3 regions of the Alcanivorax sp. HI0083 genome follow, and region 3 is predicted to be linked to each of the others. Evidence: predicted binding sites of a transcription regulator. Region 3 holds the regulator's gene; each other region holds the start of a gene.
What was found. Region 3 encodes sigma-54, which starts transcription at its own class of promoters, with help from an activator protein. Its sites were predicted from a motif close to TGGCACNNNNNTTGCTNT; they were not measured.
Positions count from the first base shown of each region.

Region 1 (8,505 bases), on a different contig from region 3:
GGTCAGTGGCCGTGCCAGCGGCACCCGGCTGGCTCTCGCACTCAATCAACCCCTGATGCTGGCTGATGATGGACTGTGCAATGGAAAGCCCCAGCCCGGTGCCGCTGGCACGGCCACTGACCATGGGGTAGAACAGGGTTTCCTGCACATCCTCGGCAATGCCCGGGCCGTTATCGATAATGTCCATGCGCAGCACCAAACGGTGACGCTGGGCGCCAATGGTGAACTGGCGCAACACCCGGGTACGCATGGTGATGCGCGGTGCCGGCGTCTTCGATTCCAGCAACGCCTGGGTGGCGTTGCGGATAAGGTTCAGTAATACCTGAATCAGCTGGTCCCGGTCGGCGATCACGTCCGGCAAGCTGATGTCGTAATCGCGCCAGATCGCCACGCCTTTGGGGTATTCCGCCAGCAACAACTGGCGCACATGCTCCAGGCACTCGTGCACATTTACGGCACGGAACTCCGGCGGCTTACGCGGGCCGAGCATACGATCTGCCACCGACCGCAGCCGGTCGGCTTCATCGATAATGACCTTGGTATACTCGGTCAGCTCCGGATCAGGCAGCGCCCGCTCCAACAACTGGGCCGCACCGCGGATGCCACCCAGCGGATTCTTGATTTCATGGGCCACACCCCGCACCAGTGCCCGGGTAGCCTGGTGCGCATGGATCAGTGCTTCTTCACGACTGATCCGCAGCAAGCGATCCAGCGACTGCATTTCCATCAACAGACACAAAGGCTGGCCCGGCTCGTTAATCGGACTGACCGAATAATCCACCATGATTTCATGGCCCGGCGCCACCGACAGCCTCGCTTCGCGCTGGGTGAAGGGGTGCTCATCATCAATGCACTGCTGAATGGCGAGGCGCGCCTCTTCATCATCGAAAAAGTAACCGGGCAGAGGCTGGCCGACGGCGCGGCTGGTACTGGTCGCCAACAGCATTTCCGCCGCCGGGTTCAGGTAGCGCACGCACAGGGCATCGTCCAGCATGATCACTGCGGTACGCAGGTGATCCAGTAGTCGTTTGTGCAACGTAATGTCACCCATCAGAAATTGGCCCATAACAGGGCACAAGCAATTATCAGGCCACCTGTAGATCAGCCCGACAAAGCGGGTATCAGCGGCCTGCAGCACAGGCGTAAAAGCCTGCTATTGATGAGTTTAAAGGGAAGGAAGGGCAGGACGCACCATTAAGGTGCACCATTAGTTGTTGCGGATGCTCCGATTCGGTTTTGCCGGCTTGGCCGCGGTGCCCCGATCTGCACCACCACCCACGCTGGCAGCGCCCCCGGTTGACGCACTGCCACCCACATTGGCCGAGCCACCACGGTCGGCTGCACCACCGACTTGCGCAGCACCACCGTTACTGCCACCACCGGGGAAGTTGCGGAAGTCACTGACCGTGCTGCGGTGAATGTACACTTCCACCGGCTCGGAGGTGATACGGGTTTCGCCATCCTCGCCCACCACTTTCACGATCAGGTTATGCACCCCACGTTCCGGCGCATCCAGCTGCATCGCAGGCTGCTCTGCGCCATTATCCAGCAACACCAGGCTATCACCGGGCTGCAGCCCAGGTTGCAGGTTCACGGACACATACACAGCATCAGTCGGGTTACGCAGTGTGGAGCCGCTTTCCGGGGAGGTAATGGTCAGCGATGTGTACTCCTCCACCGTGGGGTCCGCCGCCTCTTCCTCTGGCGCCGACACCGCCTCCGGCATTTCCACCTTCTTGATTGGCACTGTATTGGTGGTTTTCAGTTTCACTTCCTCGGAGCGGCTGTTCTCTCCAGGCTGATCCGTGAATACCACATTGCCTTTTTCATCGGTGGTCCGGTAAATCTTCGACGCCGGCGCATCAGAAGCCTCTGTCCGGCTGGCCCCGTCTTCCTGTTCCGCGGTGGCCGCCAGGCTTGATCCAGAGATCAACCCCAAGGCAACAACGGCAATCAGCGACTTCTTCATTGTTATCTCCCTATGACTGTCCTTGATTCTGGCCTGACTGCTGCGCCCAGAAAAGGGGTAAGTGCACAAAATAGCACGCTTTTTTTCAGGCAAAAAAAAGCCCCCGACTAGCGGGGGCCTCTTTTCTGCTGCTTCCCGAAGGAAATTAGCAAGAGTAGTACATATCGAACTCAACCGGGTGCGGGGTCATGTTCAGACGCTCGATCTCGCCACGCTTCAACTCGATGTAGCCTTCCAGCATATCCTTGGTGAACACGTCACCTTCGGTCAGGAAGTCCATATCTTCTTCCAGGCAATCCAGCGCCATGGTCAGGGTGTGCGCCACGGTGGGGATGTCTTTCGCTTCTTCAGCCGGCAGGTCGTACAGGTCTTTATCCATGGCATCGCCAGGGTGCATCTTGTTCTTGATGCCGTCCAGGCCAGCCATCAGCAGGGACGCAAAGCACAGGTACGGGTTCGCAGACGGATCAGGGAAGCGAGCCTCAATACGACGGGCCTTGGCGCTGTTCACGAACGGAATCCGGATGGAAGCAGAACGGTTACGGGCAGAATAGGCCAGCATTACCGGGGCTTCAAAGCCGGGCACCAGACGCTTGTAGGCGTTGGTGGAGGCGTTGGTGAAGGCGTTCAGGGCGCGGGCGTGCTTGATGATACCGCCGATGAAATACAGCGCTTCGTCAGACAGGCCAGCATAGCCGTCGCCGGCAAACAGGTTCTTGCCGTCTTTGCCCAGAGACACGTGCACGTGCATACCGGAGCCGTTATCACCGATCAGCGGCTTGGGCATGAAGGTAGCGGTTTTGCCGTAGGCGTGAGCCACGTTGTGTACGCAGTACTTGAGGATCTGTACTTCGTCTGCCTTGGCAGTCAGGGTGTTGGCGCCAACGCCGATTTCACACTGGCCTGCGGTGCCCACTTCGTGGTGATGCACTTCGATGTTCAGGCCCATGGATTCCATGGCAGAACACATTGCGCCACGCAGATCGTGCAGGCTGTCTACCGGCGGAACCGGGAAGTAGCCGCCTTTCACGCCCGGACGGTGACCGATGTTGCCACCTTCAAAATCTTCATGGGATACCCACGCCGCTTCTTCAGAGTGGATGTTGTACATGGAACCCTGCATGTCGGACTTCCACTGCACGGAATCAAATACGAAAAATTCCGGCTCCGGACCAAACAGCGCAGTGTCAGCAATACCGGTGGATTTCAGGTATTCCTCGGCACGACGAGCAACGGAGCGCGGGTCGCGCTCGTAACCTTGCATGGTGTTCGGCTCAAGAATGTCACAACGCAGGTTCAGGGTGGCAACGTCAGTGAACGGGTCCAGTACAGCGGATTCGTCATCCGGCATCATGACCATGTCGGATTCGTTAATGCCTTTCCAGCCAGCGATGGAAGAACCATCGAACATTTTGCCGTCCTGGAAGAAATCTTCATCGATTTCGCCAACCGGAAGGGTTACGTGCTGCTCCTTACCACGGCTATCGGTGAAGCGCAGGTCCACCCATTTCACATCGTTTTCTTTGATCAGTTTGAGGGTCTTAACAGACATTATCTTGCGTCCTCCTAAGGAACAGCGGGTTTGTCTCTGACTCGTCGTACCGCTCTGGGTAAGGGCAGCACAAGGAGCCGGTATTCTCGGCCACTGGGCCAGCTTTGCCAATAGGGAGGCAAATACCGTGCCAGCCCTTTTTTAGCGCATTCTCCGCCTAAATCGCAGAAACCAGGGAAGATGATTCATTTTGGTGCACAGCAACGGTGCACTCAATAAGTGCGAAGCACTAAAACAGTGCACCGTTATCTTCGCCCACTTGCAGCACCACAAAAACTTCGTTGCCCTGCTCGCCCATTTCCAGCACCTCGTGGCCGTTAATTCGGCACCAGGCCGGGATATCGCTCAACGCGCCAGGGTCGGTGCAGACCACTTTCAGCGTATCGCCAGTGGCCAGGGTTCTTACCTTATTCTGGGTCTTGATCACCGGCATGGGGCACAGCAGCCGACGCACATCCAGTTCGTTAAGGGGAGAGGTCATCGTCGAATCAACCCACATTCCAGCTGGCCAGTACCGCATCCGGCTGTGCCGGCGCCACGGTAATCTCCCGGGCGACCCCATCAGGGCTACGCACTTCCAGGGTCACCGTCTCGTCAACCCGCCCCTTGGAGTAACGGGCCACAATGGCAGCCGCCTGCTCCAGCTCCGCCTCGCTGCCAAACTCACCATCCACCAGTGCCAACGGCCCCGGGCAGCTCACCGTAGTAAGGCTGGTGAACTGGTAGCGATAGCCTTCCAGAAAGCGGTTTTCGCCTTCTTCTCGGCTGATGATCAGCTTGTAATGGGGCTGCGGACGCAGGTGACGCCCCACTTTCAGTAGCATGATGTCGTCCAACTCGTAACGGCGCTCGTTGCGAGCCTTCCACAGGTCGGCCAGCTTGTTGGAATAGGATTCATCGGTCAGGAAACAGCAACCGCCGGCGGGCTGGGCAAAGTCATCCAGCCCGAACTTGGCGGCCAGCGCCATCTGCGGCTTGCGATTGCGGCCAGAGAAGTCGTGCAGCTCGTCCCGGTTAACCCAGCCTTCGCGCTCGGGCAGGGTGGGCGGCAGGTTCTGGGCGCACAGCGGGCGCAGCAAGCGGTCATCCGCACCGGACTCCTGGCTGATGATCGGCATGGTCTCCTTGCGCTGGCTCTTCGGGCGCTGACCGATCACTTCACCGGTAACAATAAAATCGAAGCCCCGGTCACCCGCCAGTTCGCGGGCCTTGTTAATCATCAGCGTGGCCTGGTTGACCATGAAGATCTTGCAGTCCAGACAGGGATTCAGGTTCGCGCCATAACCGTGTTTGGGGTTGAGCACCACATCCTTGTACTCCTCGGAGATATCAATGATGTGCATCTTGATGCCCAGCTGCTCCGCGACCCACAAGGCGTTGTTGCGCTTTTCCTTGTCCTTGTCCTTTTTGCGGATGGCATGGGTATGCCCTTCCACGCAGAAGCCGGTGTAGAAGTTAACCCCTTCCACCTCGATGCCCTGCTCCTGCATGACTTTCACCGCCAGCATGGAGTCCAGTCCACCGGACACCAGAGCAATGGCGCGGCGCTTGATTGGTTGGCTTGCCTCTGTCATCGAAAAACCTGCGTTGCTGTGGGGACAGCTCAAAAATTGGGCGGCGCAGTATAGCAATCGCGGGCCCAGGGCGCATCCTCCCGATGGCCGCCGCACCCACCGGCTGTCACTTCACCGTCATGCCGGTCCGCCACACTCGGCCCCCCATGTAATTGAAATTGCTTTGCTTTATGCGCCCAAGACTTCGCTGGCTGCTGATGGCGTCACTGTTTTCCCTGATCGCTGCTTCGCTGGGCTGGTGGTGGCATACCCCCCACGGCCCCTGGCTGGTTCATCAGGAGCCCCTGGCCGGGCAGCGAATCTGCGCTGTGGGAGATGGCGGCTGGGGCAATGCACCGTCCATGGCCATGGGTCAGGCGCTGGTGAACCTGGAATGTGACCAGGTCCGCTACCTGGGCGATCTTGTCTATCCGGATGGCATCACCAGTGCCGACGACCCCTTGCTGGAAAGCCGCTTTCTCACTCCCATGAAACCGGCCATGGACGCGGGCATCCCCTTCTATCTGGTGCTGGGCAACCATGACTGGAAAGGCAGCGGCGAGGCCTGGCTGCAAGTGGCGCGACGCTACCCGCAAGTCCACTTTCCTCACTTCTATTATTTTGAACAATGGCCGGACGCCTGTGCCTTCAGCCTGGAGACCACCTGGTTCGAAAAATGGTATTACTTCCGCCGCCAGAGCAGCTGGCTGGAACAGGCCCAGGATACAGCTCGCCAGCACGGCTGCCGCTTCAGCCTGGGCTTTGCTCACCACCCCATGTTCAGCACCGGCTCCCACGGTGACGCCGGCGAGATGATCAACCTGTCACTCAAGCCCAAACTACTCGGCCACCTGGACTTGCTGGTAGGCGGTCATGACCACGTGCTGTCCGACGAGGGAGAATACCAGGGCACCCGCCAGCTGATTTCCGGGGCCGCCAGCATCAACAACGACCTGGGCCCTCCCAGCAAACAGCAACGCTTCACCCGTGCCACCCACGGCCTGGCCACCATTGATCTGCGAGACGATAGAGGGACAATGCGAGCGGAGTACCGGTTCTACAGTGTGCTGGGCAACCCACAGGACCCATTGATCACACTACTCTGGCAGGGCAACCAACAGGGGGAAGGGATTCGCTGAAGCGGCTTGCAAAGGCAGGAAAGCGACAGGCTTGCCGCTTGCTCACGGTTACTCTTCTTGCGCCGCCACCGGGCCGGCAACCGCAAACTGTTGTTTTGAGAATGCCACACGCTCAGCCACCGGACGGGTTTCGTCTTTCAGGGCCTCAAGCTGCTTCTCGACAATCTGACAACGGCGCAGCAGACCATCGTCCATGGCGATCTGGATATTCAAGCCCGGGCGGGCATTCAGCTCCAGCATCATCGGACCATGCTCATGATCCATCACCAGATCCACCCCCAGATAGCCCAAGCCGGTCAGGTCGTAGCAACGGGCCGCCAGCTCCAGACACTCCTGCCAGTCCGGCACGGTGAGCCCGGCCACCGGGTTCGCAGTATCCGGGTGACGCTCGATTTTCAGATTATGCCAGGTGCCACCCAGAGTGACCCCGGACGCCAGGTCCAGCCCCACGCCAATGGCGCCCTGGTGCAGGTTTGCCTTGCCCTGGGATTGCCGGGTAGGCAGGCGCAGCATGGCGGCTACCGGATACCCCTTGAGCACGATGATGCGGATATCCGGCACCCCCTCGAAACTGATCCGGTTGAACAGTTCGGTGGAACGCACCCGGTATTCGATCAGCGCCTGGTCGCGATGACCGCCCAGGGAATAGATACCGGAAATGATCCCGGAGATATGGTGCTCCAGCTCTTCGGTGGTGATGATGCGCCCGGAGGCGGAGCGGAAATAATCCTCAAAACGATCGGCAATCACCATGATCCCATCGCCGCCAGCGCCTTGTGCGGGCTTGATTACAAAATCCCGGTGCTGCTCCACCACCCGGTGCAGGGTACTGATTCCTTGCTCGGTAGCGATGGTGCCATACATGTGCGGCACCCGGATGCCCGCATCCAGCGCCATCTGCTTGGTCTGGATCTTGTCGTCCACCAGCGGGTACAGGCTGCGCTTGTTATAGCGCAGGATATAATCGCCGTTGCGCTGGTTAATGCCCATCACGCCACGGGCGCGCAAAGCCTTGCGGGTTTTCGACCAGAACATCAGCGCTTATCCCCGTCCACCATGGCACGGAACCGCAACAACTCGGTGAGGCGATAGCCCCGGTAGTGCCCCATCAACACCATGATTGCGGCCAGGCACAGCAACACGCCCGGGAAGGTGAACACGAAATACACCAGCGGCTGCCACACCATCAGCAGATGACAGAAAATGGCTGCTACCAGCGTGCCCAGTGCCACCTTCAATGACTGGGTGCCTCCACGCTCCTCCCAGACGATGGAGGTCCGCTCGATCACCATGGTCAGGATCACCATGGGGAACAGCGCCACCGACAGACCCGAGCCCATGCCCAGCTTGTAGCCCAGCAGGCTGATCAACGCCATGGCAATCACCACAAAGGTCAGCACCACAGAAAGCCGGGGCAATAACTGTAATTTGAGATGCTCAAGATAGGAGCGCACCGACAAGCCGATGGCGGTGATGGAGGTAAACAGCAATACCCCCCAGACTACCTGCGTCTCACGGAACGCCAGGGCGATCAGCACGGGGGTAAATGTCCCCAGGGTTTCCATGCCGATCAGCGAACGGATAAACAGCACCAGCATGACGCCCACCGGAATCATTACCAGAATGCGATACAGTTGCTGGGCAGGTAACGGCAGTTCGTAAAGGGAGAAATCGATAAAACTGCTCACGTCTTTCAGACGCAGGGACTGGGCCAGCTGCAACGCGCTCATTTCATTTTCGTGCACGCTAAAGCTCACGTCCGCAGACTTGCCGCCCTCGATATTCAGCAGCGGCCCTGGGCCGCTCCACCAGACCAGACGATCTTCCGGCAGACCCTGCTGGCCATTGAGCGGATTGAAGTACAGCCATTTCTTGCCGTTGAAGCTGCGCAGCCACAGCTCCGGCTGCTGCTCCTGGCTTTCCGCCAGGCGTAGCGTATGGACTGGCTCGGCCGGGATATGCGCCACCGCCAGCAGCAAATCAATGACATTGGCCCGGTTCTCCGGGCTCACATCGCTGCCCAGCAGCAACTGGACATTATCGTTCTCCAGTTCATTGACCCGCTTGATGGTCTCGCTGATAAAGGTTTCCACATCCGCCGAGTGCTGGCGAATCGGCTCCAGCAGCGCGTCGGCGGCCAGCTTATCCGGGCCATCCAGCGTAGGAGCCGGGCGGAATTGGGGGCCGGGGTCATTTTCCGGGGCATCCGCATAGCGCGGAGTCAGCATGAGGCGGTAATAAAGGTACTGGTTGCCTTCGGCGCGACGGGACGACCAGGTCACCTGCCGGTTG
Region 1 covers NZ_LWFX01000187.1:1,088-9,592, reverse strand. Annotated here, with positions in the region: partial or broken gene glnL (nitrogen regulation protein NR(II)) at 1-1,066, opposite strand, end outside; gene A3754_RS02005 (DUF4124 domain-containing protein) at 1,208-1,969, opposite strand; gene glnA (glutamate--ammonia ligase) at 2,115-3,521, opposite strand; gene A3754_RS01995 (sulfurtransferase TusA family protein) at 3,751-4,002, opposite strand; gene A3754_RS01990 (tRNA (5-methylaminomethyl-2-thiouridylate)-methyltransferase) at 4,010-5,095, opposite strand; gene A3754_RS01985 (metallophosphoesterase) at 5,266-6,213, shown strand; gene A3754_RS01980 (alpha-L-glutamate ligase-like protein) at 6,262-7,248, opposite strand; gene A3754_RS01975 (inactive transglutaminase family protein) at 7,248-8,505, opposite strand, start outside.
Region 1: a site for sigma-54 is predicted at 3,637-3,654, ahead of glnA (glutamate--ammonia ligase). Genes of this name have one in related genera too.

Region 2 (5,200 bases), on a different contig from region 3:
AAAGGACTGCTCAATCAGCTCGGCCAGCGGCGAACGCGGTATCAGCACCCGCTCATCCACATAGAACGGCAGGCCGCAAAACCAGGCTTCATGGGTCAGATAAGGAACCGGGACACGATCATTCACCCGCTTAACCAGTTGACTCACATACCCACTGATTTCAGAGGGCAGCAAACGGGCATCGAGAATCCGAGGGTCACTCTGTAGAGGCAACGCCAGCTGATGCATCAACAGCGCCAGGGCTTCATCCCAGGGGTCATCGTTACCGTGGCCAAAGAACACCCCGCCACTGCGCAGCATGCTTTCGCCGAAACGCAAACAGTCGCGGACAGTTTGCAGGGCGGCCATGGCCTCATTCTGTTGTTGCGAACTGATCACGCATCTACCTCCACCAACACGCTACTGACAACTGCGCCGATCACCCCTGATCCTGCACCGTTGACGAACACCAGCAAAAAGAAGCGCTGAAGATTAGCACAGAATCGGTTATAAAAGCCTGTCACGCTTGCAGTAAAGGGACAGTAATGAGTGCGGTTACGGTAACGCAGGAGGGCCCCTTCGCCCTGGTCGAGCTAAAGAAAGGCACCCAGGTGGATATGCGCGTTCAATTGTCCATTTACCGGCAGCGGCTACGTTTGTTCAATCAGCACCAACAGCGTAAACAGCTCACCATCTACGTCGGCCAAATCAAAGGGCTGGATTACACCGCCGCGCGCTATTCCTGTGGCGAGGATTTTGCGCAAATTACCGAGGCCAAGGCCATGGTCCTGGAAAGTATACTCAACCGTACCTATGCCAATATGATGTTGAAGCTTAACAAGCCGGCCTTTCCCGTTTACATTTGTGGCAGCATCAACCAGGCCAAAGAGTGCCTTCTCAAACATCATCCTCAGGAGTGAGCACTATCTGGTTATTAAAAACAGAACCGGATGCTTTCAGCATCGATGATCTGCGCAACAGCAAAAATGCCACCAGTGGCTGGGATGGCGTGCGCAACTACCAGGCTCGCAACCGGCTACGCGATGAAATGAAAGCCGGCGATACGGTGCTGATCTACCATTCCAGTTGTGCGGTGCCCGCCATCGTTGGCGAAGCTCGCGTAACCAGCGCCCCCTACCCCGATCCAACCCAGTTTGACCCTGCTTCAGATGGCTATGACCCACGCAGCACCCGTGAGATGCCCCGCTGGTACCAGGCCGATATACAGTTTGCCTGCCTATACCCTCAGCCATTAACACTGAAACAGATCAAGCATCACCCCGAATTTGCTGACATGGAGCTGGTGGTGCGACCTCGCCTGTCGGTGCAAAAAGTATCTGAACGACAGCTCCAGCTTATCCGGCAGATAAGCCAGCCCGTGGATGCCACCGCATAGGGCACCCCGCGCACCACAAACAACCTCAGCACCACAACAGGGCGCCTGTTAATACAAAATAACTAAGAAGCCCTGATTCTATCGGCTATACGCGCTGGCACAGCGGTTGCAGTCCCCTCTTCTCATCACCAATGACGAATGGGATTCACCACTATGCTGCTGCGACGCTATCACTGGCTTTCTCTGCTGATTCTTCCCGAGTTCGCCAACGCCGACACCCTGACCGCCACCGATACAGTCTGGATTGCTATCGCTGCGGCGCTGGTGTTCTTCATGCAAGCGGGTTTTGCACTGCTTGAGAGCGGCCTGAGCCGGGCGAAGAACTCACTGAACGTGGTCATGAAGAACTACATGGACCTGTGTGTCGGCACACTGGTGTTCTGGGCCGTGGGTTTCGGGCTGATGTTCGGCACCAGCACCAATGGCTGGTTCGGGCAGGACCAATTCATGCTCAACCAGGCCGATGGCAGTACCTGGGCCATGCTCCTTTTCCAGATCATGTTCGCGGCTACCGCCGCCACCATCGCCTCAGGAGCCATGGCAGAGCGCACCCGCTACGTGGGCTATTTGTGTGGCGCGGTGGTGATCACCGGCCTTATTTATCCGCTGTTCGGCAACTGGGCCTGGAACAGCAATGGCTGGCTCGCCCAGATGGGCTTTATTGATTTCGCCGGTTCCACGGTGGTCCACAGTATCGGCGGCTGGTGTGCACTGGCCGGTATTCTGGTGGTAGGCCCGCGACTTGGGCGTTTCGACAACCAAGGCAAGCCACGCACCATTCCCGGCCATAACCTTTCCTATGTGGCATTGGGCGGTTTCATACTCTGGTTCGGCTGGTTTGGCTTCAACGGGGGCTCGACCCTCTCTGCCAGCGTGGATATCGCCAAGGTGAACCTGAATACCCAGCTGGCCGCCGCGGCCGGTGCCGTGGGCAGCGTTATCTACCGGATGGCAAGTCGCCGCCCGGTATTACTGACAGAAACCGTGAATGGCAGCTTGGCGGGGCTGGTGGCGGTGACCGCCGGCTGCGCAGTCATGACACCGGGCTTCGCCATCATCACCGGCCTGGTAGCTGGCGCGCTGGCGGCCTTCGGTGCCCGAATCCTACTCGCGTTTCGCCTGGATGACGTGGTCGGTGCAGTCCCTGTACATGCCTTCGCCGGCGCCTGGGGCACCCTGGCTGCCGGCCTCTTCTATGACGGCGACCTGTTCAATGGCCAACGTGTGATGGTGCAGCTGCTGGGCGTGATCGTGGCATTCGGCTGGGCATTCTTCACCGCGCTAATCATGTACATGCTGGTATCTATTCTTGCCGGCTTGCGGGCGCCGGCGCTGCATGAACAACGGGGACTGGATCTCAGCGAGCACGCCGAAACCGGCTACCCGGAATTTCCCCAGAACACGCTCTATAGCAGCGAAACCTATAATCCGGACAGAGCCCACGGTCAGGAGCAACACCCATGAGCTCCGCACCCATCAACCAAAGCGTCCAGCGTCGACGGCGCGCTATCGTCACCGGCCTTACGCCCTACATGAATGAGCCGGTCCTGCTGGAGGCGGTCAGCCACTGGCAGCAGCATTACGCGGAGCGACCCAGCTTTTCCCTGCAGGGCTTTGTCAGCGATCTGTGTCGCCTGTTCGACTTGGGCGAACGGCGCCACCATATTCACATGAGCCTGGTGCAAGCGATGACGCTTTCCGACAGCGAACTGGCCGCCGATCCATTGGCCAACAGCAACCACAACCACACCGAAGCGCACCCGTGCACCCATGCGTTTCAGTGCCTGCTCCAGGCCCTGTGGCAGGGACTTGGCAAACGGGCAGCCAGCCAGATACAGCTGGATTTGGGTGCACAACTGCGCCAGGCCAGCGTTAGCCCCGAAACCCGCCTGACCATGGAATACTGGCTACAATCACCGGACCAATCACTGAGCCCCCTACCCTTGACCAGCTTGCGAGACCAACTGAACCGCACCTATGTCCTGCTATGCGAACGGCTGGGCCCTGTCGAGGCGGATCGACAACTCAAGGCGGCGTACCAGGCAACGCTGAACCGACTGGATGACAAGGAGGCCCTGCAAACCTTGATGTAGCACTGCCCCACTGTGCACCGAGACAGGATCAGGTACTCTCAGGGATCGAATAAGCAAAGGCAGGGGTGGCCATTGATGGCCACCAGGGGGAGACAGTGAAATTACACCACCAGATATTCATTGCCATGCTGGCCGGCGCACTGGCAGGCAGTTTCACCGCCGAATCCAGTACGCTACTCGGGCTGCCTGTGCTCAGCGGCTACGATCTGGTGGGAACCCTGTTTATCAATGCCCTTAAAATGGTCGTCATTCCGTTGATTGTGACAGCCATTATCAACGGCATGGTGGGCGTCGGTGATGGGCAGAATCTGGGCCGAATGGGCCTGAAAACCGTGGCCCTGTACATGACTACCACTCTGGTAGCCGTGCTGATCGGCCTCATCGTGGTCAATCTGTTCAGCCCTGGCATTATCAACGATCAGCCCGCACGTGAATTACTCGGTCTGGCCACAGAAACCGAGGATGCGCTGGCCAAAATTGAAGGCCGTGGGGCCGGCGATTTCACTGATATTCTCCGCCAGATGCTGCCGCCTAACCTGATAGCGGCCGCCGCCAATGGCCAAATGCTTGGTCTGATCGTCTTTTCGCTGCTGTTCGGTTTTTTTCTGCGAACCGAACGCAACCCCTCCGGCCAGAGCCTGCGCAACATTATCGATGGCATTTACCAAGTGGTGATGAAAATCACCATGCTGGTCATTCGTTTCACGCCCCTGGGCGTATTTGCGCTAATAGCCGCCACGGTAACCCGCACCGGTATGGATGCCATTGAGCCGCTTGCCTGGTTCTTCCTCACCGTACTGGTAGCACTGGGCCTGCATGCTTTTGTTTTCATGCCGATCCTGATTGCGCTGGCGACCAAGCGCTCGCCACTTCGCCATATTCAGGCCATGACGCCAGCGCTGCTCACCGCGTTTTCCTCCGCCAGTTCAGCCGCCACGCTGCCTCTGACCATGGAATGTGTACAAAAACGCTCCGGTGTATCGACTCGCACCAGCAGCTTCGTGCTGCCATTGGGTGCCACCGTCAACATGGACGGAACCGCATTGTACGAGTGCGTGGCGGCCATGTTCATTGCCCAGGCCTACGGCATGGACTTGTCGTTGACCACCCAGTTCATGATTGTGATCACCGCACTGCTCACCTCCATCGGCGTGGCCAGCATTCCCGCTGCATCACTGGTAGCGATTACGGTGATTCTTGGCGCCATCGGCCTGCCGGCAGAAGCCATTGGGCTGATTCTGGTCACCGATCGCGTGCTGGACATGTGCCGCACTGCGGTCAACGTCTGGGGCGACAGCGTGGTCACCGTGGTGCTGGCACGCAGTGAGGGAGAAGAACAGGTATTGTCGCTACCGGTCTCCGAGATGGAATCGGTAACGACAACAGGCGGGCAAGCGGGCCGAGATGCAACCGCCAGTGAACAGCCTTAGAATGCGTGCGCAAACCCACCATTATCCCAGTCGCGCTTGATGGCAACTGCAGCACTGGCAATAACAGGCACCATGCAGGCAAACGCCAGCATTACGGAAAACAGGTTTTCACCGTTGTTTCCAAGCCCCGCCACGATCAAAACCGTCACGGCAATCGCAATCATCAAGGCCAGGGTGTCTTTAAACAAACGAAAGAATAAAGTCATAACAATTGCTCCCTTAAATGCTTTATGTGAACACATGTTAACTTTATAATTCACCAAGTCAACACCTGTTCACAACATTATTTTTTGTTCTGCTTC
Region 2 covers NZ_LWFX01000287.1:435-5,634, reverse strand. Annotated here, with positions in the region: partial or broken gene A3754_RS03080 (50S ribosomal protein L3 N(5)-glutamine methyltransferase) at 1-378, opposite strand, end outside; gene A3754_RS03075 (hypothetical protein) at 525-899, shown strand; gene A3754_RS03070 (EVE domain-containing protein) at 896-1,375, shown strand; gene A3754_RS03065 (ammonium transporter) at 1,514-2,839, shown strand; gene A3754_RS03060 (hypothetical protein) at 2,836-3,468, shown strand; gene A3754_RS03055 (dicarboxylate/amino acid:cation symporter) at 3,564-4,898, shown strand; gene A3754_RS03050 (hypothetical protein) at 4,895-5,161, opposite strand.
Region 2: a site for sigma-54 is predicted at 1,471-1,488, ahead of A3754_RS03065 (ammonium transporter). Genes of this name have one in related genera too.

Region 3 (10,280 bases):
GGCAAAAAGCTACAAGGGCCGCCGGGTCATCGAGGACGTTTCCCTGGACGTGGAAGCCGGTCAGATCGTTGGCCTGCTGGGCCCCAACGGCGCCGGCAAGACCACCTGCTTCTACATGATCGTTGGCCTGGTGGAAGCGGATGCCGGCCGCATCGAAATCAATGACGGCGACATCACCCACCTGCCCATGCACGGTCGCGCCCAGCGCGGCATTGGCTACCTGCCCCAGGAAGCCAGCATCTTCCGTCGCCTGACGGTGGAAGAGAACATCATGGCGATTCTGGAAACCCGCAAGGAACTGAGCAAGGCAGAGCGCCACGAACGCATGGAAAGCCTGCTCAAGGAATTCCACATCGGGCACATTCGCGATTCGCTGGGCATGAGCCTGTCCGGCGGTGAGCGCCGCCGGGCGGAGATTGCCCGCGGCCTGGCCACCGACCCGGATTTCATCCTGCTGGACGAACCCTTTGCCGGGGTTGACCCGATCTCGGTGAACGATATCAAGGGCATTATCCGCCACCTGAAAGACCGCGGCATCGGCGTGTTGATCACCGACCACAACGTCCGTGAAACGCTGGATATCTGCGATACCGCCTATATCGTCAGCGCCGGCCATATCATTGCCTCCGGCGATGCCGACATCATCCTTGCCAACCAGCAGGTGCGGGATGTGTACCTGGGCGCCGACTTCAGATTGTAGTTGACAGTGCACAGCTGTCGCGACCACTCAAAACCGTGGAGGCCGCGCCCAACTATGGACGCGGCCTCTTGCGCTTTCAGATCAAGACAATACTTTTCCGCGTAGCCGTCAACTGTCCACTATCACTTATCAACTGACGTCCCTACCACACAAAATATTCTGGCACAAATATTGCTTGTTAGGTAACTGGCTTGGTATTCTCAGGTTTTGGGGATCCGCAGAATACCGAGCAGTATGAAGCCCACACTACAACTACAAATTGGCCAGCAGCTCACCATGACGCCGCAGCTGCAGCAAGCCATACGCCTCTTGCAGCTGTCCACGCTGGACCTGCGCCAGGAGATCCAGCAAGCCGTGGAAAGCAACCCGCTGCTGGAGCTGGCCGACGATTTCGGGGACGACAGCCTGCCCGAACATGACGAAGAACGTCAGGACGAGGGGCTGGACACCGAGCGTGACGACGCCCTGGAAGAGCTGGTGCAGGACGAGCCTGGCGTGGAAACCGAGTGGGATGATGTCTATTCCGGCCAGACCAGCAGCGCCACCGCCTCCCTCCCCGACGACGCAGACGAATGGCAACAACGCCACGCCGTCTCCGGCAACCTCCAGGACCACCTGCTCTGGCAGTTGAACCTGACTCCCATGAGCGATGTGGACCGCATTATCGCCATGACAATCATTGAATCCCTGGACGACCGCGGTTACATCACCGTACCGCTGGACGATATTGTCGACATGGTGAACGCCCAGCCAGACCTGCTCACCGAAGGCGATGAACTGGAGCGCGACGAAGTACTTGCCGTGCAGCACCGTCTGCAGCAGTTCGACCCCGTCGGCGTGGCCAGCATCGATCTGGCGGACTGCCTGGGCGTGCAACTGCGCCAACTGCCCGCCGATACCGCCCTGCGCGACGAAGCCTGTGCCCTGCTGGCCCACCTGGATCTGCTGGAAAAACACGACTACGCCGCCCTGCGTCGCACCCTGCAGATCAGCGAGGACGTCCTGCTGGAGGCCCTGTCCCTGCTACGCACCCTGGACCCGGCCCCCGGCGAGCAGATCGGCGAACCCCAGGTAGATTACGCCGTTCCCGACGTGATCGTCCGTCAGCACCAGGGCCGCTGGCAGGTCAGCCTCAACGACGACGTCCTTCCCCGGGTCAATCTGCAGCAGCAATACGCCAATATCGCCCGCACCACCAGCGGTGAAGACGGGCAATATCTGCGCAATTGTGTTCAGGAAGCCAAATGGTTCATCAAGAGCCTGCAGAGCCGCCATGACACCTTGCTCAAGGTGGCCACCCGCATCGTCGATGTGCAACAAGGGTTCTTCGATTATGGCGATGAAGCCATGAAGCCCCTGGTTCTGGCGGATATTGCCGACGCCGTTGAGATGCATGAATCGACCATCAGTCGGGTCACCAACCAGAAATACATGATGACACCCCGCGGTGTCTTTGAGCTGAAATATTTCTTTTCCAGTCACGTGGGAACAGACGGCGGCGGTGAGTGTTCCTCCACCGCTATTCGTGCCATTATTAAGAAGCTGGTCGCTGCCGAGAATCCCCGCAAGCCGCTCAGCGATAACAAGCTGGCCAGCTTGCTGAATGAGCAGGGAATCAATGTAGCGCGCCGGACCGTCGCCAAATACAGAGAGGCGATGCGAATACCGTCTTCCAGCGCCCGCAAGCGTTTGGTGTAGGGCGCCAGGACGGATCCCAAACAGGTAAAGGAGCCAGCCATGCAAATTAATATCAGCGGTCATCACCTGGATATTACCGATGCCTTGCGTGCCTATGTGGGTGATAAGTTCTCCCGCCTGGAGCGCCACTTCGATCAAATCACCAGCGTCCAGGTTATTCTCTCTCCGGAACCGAAAACCCATAAAGCCGAATCCACAATCCATATTTCCGGGGCCGATGTCTTCGCCACCGCTGAGGCCGGAGACATGTATGCAGCGATCGACAAACTGACGGACAAGCTGGACCGCCAGATTCTCAAACACAAGGAAAAGGCCGTCAGCCACAAGCACGGTCACTAACCCAAAGCGACAATTATGCGAGTTCGCGAACTACTGACTCTGGCCCGCACCCATCACGGCGTGCAGGCCAGCAGCAAGAAACAACTGCTCGATCAGGTTGCACAGCTGGCCGCGGCCAGCTGTGACAGCCTCAATGAACAGGAGGTCTTCGATGCTTTGGTCGCCCGGGAAAAACTGGGCTCCACAGGCATTGGCGAAGGCATTGCCATTCCCCACTGCCGGCTCGGACATTGCCAGCAAGCAGTCGGCCTGTTGTTGAAACTGGAAAGCCCCATCGATTTCGACGCCGTTGACGGGCACCCCGTGGACCTGGTGTTTGTGTTGCTGGTCCCCCAGGACAACCCGGAACAGCACCTCAAGACACTTAGCCACCTGGCATCCCTGTTCAACGACGACAGCTACCGCGCCGAACTGCGCCACAGCACAGACAACCAGCACCTCTACCAGACTGCCGTAGAATCCGAAGCGGAGTTGCGACTGGCATCATGAAGGAACGCAACAGGCTTTCACGCATCATGCAACACGCCCCAAACGCCACCTTGTCTATCCATCTTGCGTGCCAGCGCGCTGCGTGTGGCGTGCCAGCGGTGCAACCATGAAACTCACGATTATTAGTGGCCGTTCCGGGTCCGGGAAAACCACCGCACTGCAAGCGCTGGAGGACCAGGGATTTTATTGTGTCGACAACCTGCCCGCCGGCATGCTGCCGACACTGGCGAAACAGCTCAGCGAGGGCGAGCCTCCGATTGAACGGGTCGCTGTGGGCATTGATGCCCGCAACCTCCCCGCCCAGTTACTGGCTTTCGACAACATCCTTGAAGCCCTGAACGAACAGCAGGTACACAGTGAAATCGTCTACCTGGACGCGGATGACCACACCCTGCAGACCCGCTTCAGCGCAACCCGTCGTCGCCACCCGCTGGGCACTGGCGAGCGCTCACTGGCCGACGCCATCGGCCATGAACGGGAACTGCTGGCCAACATCCGCCAGCGCGCCGACCTGGTTATCGACAGTAGCAACCACGACGTCCACACCCTGCGCAACCTGATGCGCGAGCGGGTGGCCCACCGTGAAGCCGCCCTGTCTCTGCAGCTGGAATCCTTTGGCTTCAAGAATGGCCTGCCCACCGACGCGGACCTGGTGTTCGATGTACGGGTATTGCCCAACCCACACTGGCATGCAGACCTGCGCCCCTTTACCGGCAAGGATGACTGCATCATCGATTTCCTCAGCCAGCATCAGGCCAGTCACGACATGCTCAAGGACATCGGCGATTTCGTGGTGCGCTGGTTACCGGCGTTTGCCCACAGTGATCGCAGCTACGTGACCGTCGCCATCGGCTGCACCGGCGGGCGCCATCGCTCAGTCTTTATCACCGAGCAGCTGGCATGGACCCTGCGCGACAAAGGCATTGCGCTTCAGGTTCGCCACCGGGAACTCCCCCGAGAGCAATAAGGCAACCATGGCCTGACACCCGGCATTTTCCCTTTCAGATCACTTCTGACCACAAGACGCCCGATGATTGAAAAAAAACTCGACGTAATCAACAAACTCGGCCTGCATGCCCGCGCGGCCGCCAAAGTGGTCAGCGTGGCCTCCCGCTACGACAGCCGCATTCTGGTCCTGCACAAGAGCCAGACCATCGACGCAAAAAGCATCATGGGCCTGCTCATGCTTGGCGCAGCGAAAGGCAGTAGCGTCACTTTTCAGGTGGAAGGGGAAGACGAACAACACGCCATGGACGAACTGGAAGACCTGTTCGCCCGCTGTTTCGACGAAGGCGAGTAAACCCGCGAATCACCGGGGAATTTACCACTCTTTACCGCCATCCCACCGGCCACGCTTCGGCCTTCACACCGCCTCGTGTAAACTCTCTTCCAGCAAGGAGGAGCCATGCCCGCCGATAGCAGCCGTAGCCAACAGCATTTAAAAGCCATTAACCGCGCCCTGGCCAGCGGTACCTATACCCAGGTACGTCAGCTGATCAACAATTTGCCCGGCGCGGAAGCGGCACATTTACTGGAATCCTCCCCGCCACGGGAACGGGAAATTCTCTGGCAGCTGCTGCATAAAGATCAGGAATCCGAAGTCCTGCAATACCTGGGCGAAGAGGTCCGGGTAGAACTGCTGCGCAACCTGTCCACTGACGAACTGGTATCGCTGGTAGAAGAACTGGACACGGATGACCTGGCGGATTTGCTGCAAGAGCTGCCGGACCATGTCACCTCCCAGGTGATGGCCAGCCTGGACGAACAGAACCGCGAACGGCTGGAGCATGTGCTCAGCTACCCGGAAGACACCGCCGGTGGCCTGATGAACACGGACGTGATCACCGTGCGCCCGGAGATCACCTTCGAAGTTGTTCAACGCTACCTGCGTCGCCGCGGCGAAATTCCTCGCACCACGGATAACCTGGCCGTGGTGAACCGGAAAAACCAGTTCATCGGCCTGCTGCCGCTGACCAAGGTACTGATCAGCGACCCGGGCACCACCGTGCGTGAAGCCATGATCACCGACACGGAATCCATTACCGCCACCCTGCCCGCCCACGAAGTAGCAAAAATCTTCGAACGCCACGACCTGGTAACCGCCCCGGTGGTGGACGAAGACGGCATGCTGGTGGGACGGATCACCATTGATGACGTGGTTGACGTAATCCGCGAAGAAGCGGATCACTCACTGATGAGCATGGCCGGCCTGGATGAAGACGAAGATACCTTCGGCTCCGTGTGGCAAACCGCCCGGCGCCGGGCCCTGTGGCTGGGTATCAACCTGCTGACCGCGCTCGCCGCCTCGGCCGTCATCGGCCTGTTCGAAGCCACCCTGGAAAAAGTGGTGGCGCTGGCCATCCTGATGCCCATCGTGGCCAGCATGGGCGGCATTGCCGGCAGCCAGACACTGACTCTGGTCATCCGCGCCATGGCGCTGGGCCAGATCCAGTCCAACAACACCCGCTACCTGCTGTTCAAGGAACTGTCCGTGGGCGCGATCAATGGCCTGCTCTGGGCAACCGTGATCGGCATTACCGCCGGGCTGTGGTTCAACGACCCCAACCTCGGACTGGTCATCGCCGCCGCCATGGTGATCAACCTGGTCATGGCGGCCAGCGCCGGCGCCCTGCTGCCCATCACCATGAAGAAGCTGGGCATTGATCCGGCCCTGGCCGGGTCCGTGGTGCTGACCACCATTACCGATATTGTCGGCTTCTTTGCTTTCCTCGGCCTGGCCACGGTGCTGTATGCACACCTGCTAACGTAACAAGACACCGGCCTTCATTGGCCCACAACAACAAAAAAGGCGCCGAATGCGGCGCCTTTTTTGTGCATCACCTTCTGCTGCAGCACTTATTCCACAAACAGCTGCTTGAACGATACGTAGTACGCACCGGCCAGAATCGGCATCACGAACAACCACCCCAACAGGAGCGGAATCGCCGCCACCACCAGGATCAGGGAGATCACCAGGGTATAAACGATGAAGGGAATAATATTTTTCAGGCAGGCATCCAGGCTCAGCTTCATGGCATCAACCACCCCTTTCTGCCCCAGGAAGATCAACGGCACGGCGAAGTAAAACAGGAACATGAAGACAAACATGGCCACCGTGGCTAACAGGCCAAGCACCACGATAGCTGCAGTACTGCCGTCACGGCCGAGCAGGAAAAACAGGCCGCCCAATACGACACCCGCCACCAGCAGCACCACAAACTGCGCCACGGCGGTCATGATCAATGGATTGGTACGATCAGAAAACCCGGCAAACAGGTCCGAGAAATCAGAACGGTTTTCCGTATCGATACGATGAAAGATTTTCACGATGCCCGCATACAGCAGCGGCGTCAGCAGTATCTGGGCAATCGCGCCCAGAAGCGGAATGATCTGCAAGGCAGAAGTGATCAGCACCGTCACGACCAGCGCGCCAAGCACCACACCCCAGTGCCCACTGAGCATGCCATGGCCTTTGCCAATCCAGCCCATGGCATCCCCCACACTGATTTTCCGTGGCGCGATGATGGTGAATTCATTGGCGCTGGCCGGCGCCGCGTTGGCCACATCCGATTGCGGCTGTTGATACGGATTCATATCACTCATTAGCTGGTTCCTTCCCTTTCCCGAGTCAAAAAATAAACGAATCACACCAGGGCAAATTAGCGACCGGCAATCTTGACAGGCGACAACAACAGGGACCCACAGGCAATATTGCCGCGATAGTCCACATCCGTGCCGCTACCTTGAATACCTAACAGCATCTCCCCCAGATGACCGGCAATAGTAAACTCTTGCAGTGCACCTTGTATGACACCGTTCTCAAACCAGAAACCGCTTGCCCCGCGAGAATAGTCTCCGGTCACCAGATTGATGCCCTGGCCCATGACTTCAGTGATCAGAATACCCTTCGGCACCCTGGCCATCAGTGCAGCCAGCGAATCACCGGTATCGGTAATGCGTACATTGCGCACCCCCCCACCATTGCCGGTGGGCGCCATATCCAGACGGCGGCTGGCGTACAAGCCCAGCGCATACTGTTTCAGCACACCGTCTTCCACAAACGCCTGAGCCCGGGTGGGCAAGCCATCACCATCGAAGGGCGCAGACGCATTACCCGCCGCCAGGTGCGGGTTTTCCGTGAGCTGAAACCCGGCCGGTAACACCGCCTTGCCCAGACTGTCCTGAAGAAAAGAACTGCGGCGATACAGTGCCCCGCCACTGATCGCAGAGACCAGATGCCCCAACAGACCCGACGCCACTTCCGGGGCGAAGATCACCGGCAGCTCACCGGTTTGCGGCACCTCAGCACCCAACCGCGCCAGGGCGCGCTCACGGGCCTGCTCACCCACCGCTTCGGCAGACGCCAGGCGATCCCCCACACGCCCACCGTCATACCAGTAATCGCGCTGCATACCGGCCTCATCTTCCGCCACCACACTGCACACACGGCTGTGGTGGGTGCCACGGTAGCCGTGCAAAAACCCTTCCGAGGTGGCATACACCCGCAGGCTGGACCCGCTATTGACGGAGGCACCTTCGGAATTGACGATGCGCGCATCGTCACGGGCCACGGTTTCACAACGCAATGCCTGCTCAATGGCAGACTGGGTATCCATGGCCCAGGGGTGATACAGATCCAGGTCTGTCACTTCCTTTGCCAGATCCGCCGCTGGCGCCAGCCCCGCATAACGGTCTTCTTCGGTGTAGCCGGCAATGGCCGTGGCGGCGGCCAGGGTCGCCCGCAAACTGTCGCGGTTATCATCGGAGCTACTGGCGTGACCTTTGCGCTGCCCCTTGTACACTGTCACCGACACACCTCGGTCACGGTGGAATTCCACCGTTTCCACTTCCCCCTGCCGCACATTGACTGAATAGCCCTGGGACAGGCTGACTCCCACTTCCGCCGCATCGGCCCCCTGTCGTTTGGCCTCTTCTATAAGCCAGGCAGCCGTATCTTTGGCCTGTTGTAGCTGCGTATTATCGAGTTCGGCTGTCGTTGCGGAGGAATCAGACATAAAATAGCGGTTCCATTGATGGGTATTAAACAGTTATGACCGAGTATAGCGACGACCAGATCACCAGCAAGGGCCAGCAAAAACGCGAAGACAATGCCTTGCAAGAGCTGGGTCTGTTACTGATGGACATGAAACAGGTGGAGCGAGAGCGCCTGCCATTGCGTGACGATCTGCAATACGCGCTGGTTGAAGCCACACGCATCACCAGCCACGAAGCACGCCGCCGTCATGCCCAATACATCGGCCGGCTCATTCGCGAAACCAACAGCGAACAGATCATTCAGGCGCTGGAGCTCCTCAATGACCCTTTTCGCCAGCAGCGCCTCAGCAACTGGGTGGAGCAGATTGCGGCCTGCGAGCAACCCAAAGATGCGGAAAGCACCTTGCAACAAATTCTGGAGTTCTTTCCCCACGGCGACCGCCAGCAACTGCGCAACCTGACGCGTAACGCCCTGAAAGCGCGAGTGAAAGACCCCGCTGCTGCACCGCCTGCGGAAAAGGAAAAATTCAAGCGCGAGCGACGCAAGCTAATCAATTACCTCAACCAGCTGGATAAAACCGCACCGCTGTACTGACTCGGCACGTAATCCAAAGCGATATCAACGCCGCTCCGGTACCATCAGGGCTGTTTTATCCGCTTGCCACCAACGTAAAAACTGCTCACCCACGGCTTTCTGTGGCTGGGAATGGGCGTCACCTTCGATGCCCTGTTCTTTCTCCATCAGCGACACTTTTTCGTTGGCTGCTTCGAACCAGGCTTGCGGATCATTGATCCCGGCTGCCATCACTTCGCCGTATAACGCCTTGCTAAACCAGGTCCGTTCGGAATCATCGCCACAACCGAACGAAGTGCGATCCGCCGCCGCAGAGGAAAACACGACCCGCTCCGGCGACGCCAGGCCTTCCACCCACTTGCCGGAATAACAGGCAGACACGATTAGCCATTGATGCCGGGCAGACAATCCATTCAACCACTGCTTGCCATCGGTCACGGCGAGGTTGTTAAGCTTGAGGCTTTTATCATCCAGCAGCAGATCACCGTTACGGGCACCATGGCTGACAAAATGCACCAGCAATAAATCTTCCTCAGGGTCCAGCAAGGCATCCAGCGCCTTGAGACTCTCCTGCACACTGGTGCGGGTGGCCAAAGGCAGCTCATCACTACCACCGTTGATCAAGCGGACATGGCGACGTTTCAAATCAAACACCGAGCCCAACCGTTCCGCCACCCAGTCCACCTCACGGGCAAACACCGCTTCGGTGCCGTCACCGCCGACTACCAGCAAATAGACATCGCGCACACCGGGCCGCTGGGGCGCCAACGAGGACAAGACAGACTGTAATCGGCTGGATTCGGTATACAACCGCGCTTCCATGGCCGCCGCCTGCTGCTGCTTGCGCTGCCGCCAGGCTTTTTCACTGGGGTAGTAATCGCCCTGCACAAAAAAGCCCTTTTCCACCACGGGCTTGCCCTCATCACTGGGCCGCGTGCGCGTCCCCGGGCCTTCCGCATGGCCGTTTTCAAAAGACGCATGAATTACCACGCCATCCGGACGGGTCAGTTCCCCTTTGCCTTCAAAGGTGAAGAAATCGAACTCGCCCTGATAGTGGTAACCTTCCTCGTTACGGTAAGTCCCCTTGACCATGTAACCGTCGGCAAAGGTGCCTTCAAACTGTTCGGCTGATGCGGTGACCCAGAGCCCCTTCCCGTGCGGTTGAAAATCACGGAACTCCCCCTGGTAGGAATTATCGTCCAGATACGTCACCGAACCCTTGATAAGCTCTCCGTCCTTGAACTGCCCCTGGTAGGAGGCATCCTGGCAGGTATAGGTCCCTTCGCCGTTCAAAACGCCGTTAACAAAGTGCCCTTCCTGAACGCAGCCGTTACGGCTCTCCAGGCGACCTTCACCTGCCATCAACCCGTTCTGGAACTCTCCTTCATAGTGCCGACCACCGGGCCAGGTGAGGCTGCCATGGCCATGGAACAGGTTATCCTCGATATCGCCCTCATACACGGCACCATCGGGCAAACGCACATC
Region 3 covers NZ_LWFX01001463.1:858-11,137, reverse strand. Annotated here, with positions in the region: gene lptB (LPS export ABC transporter ATP-binding protein) at 1-700, shown strand, start outside; gene A3754_RS22215 (RNA polymerase factor sigma-54) at 935-2,398, shown strand; gene hpf (ribosome hibernation-promoting factor, HPF/YfiA family) at 2,438-2,737, shown strand; gene ptsN (PTS IIA-like nitrogen regulatory protein PtsN) at 2,753-3,226, shown strand; gene rapZ (RNase adapter RapZ) at 3,333-4,193, shown strand; gene A3754_RS22195 (HPr family phosphocarrier protein) at 4,257-4,526, shown strand; gene mgtE (magnesium transporter) at 4,632-5,996, shown strand; gene A3754_RS22185 (BPSS1780 family membrane protein) at 6,083-6,829, opposite strand; gene pmbA (metalloprotease PmbA) at 6,886-8,241, opposite strand; gene yjgA (ribosome biogenesis factor YjgA) at 8,277-8,816, shown strand; gene A3754_RS22170 (C13 family peptidase) at 8,841-10,280, opposite strand, start outside.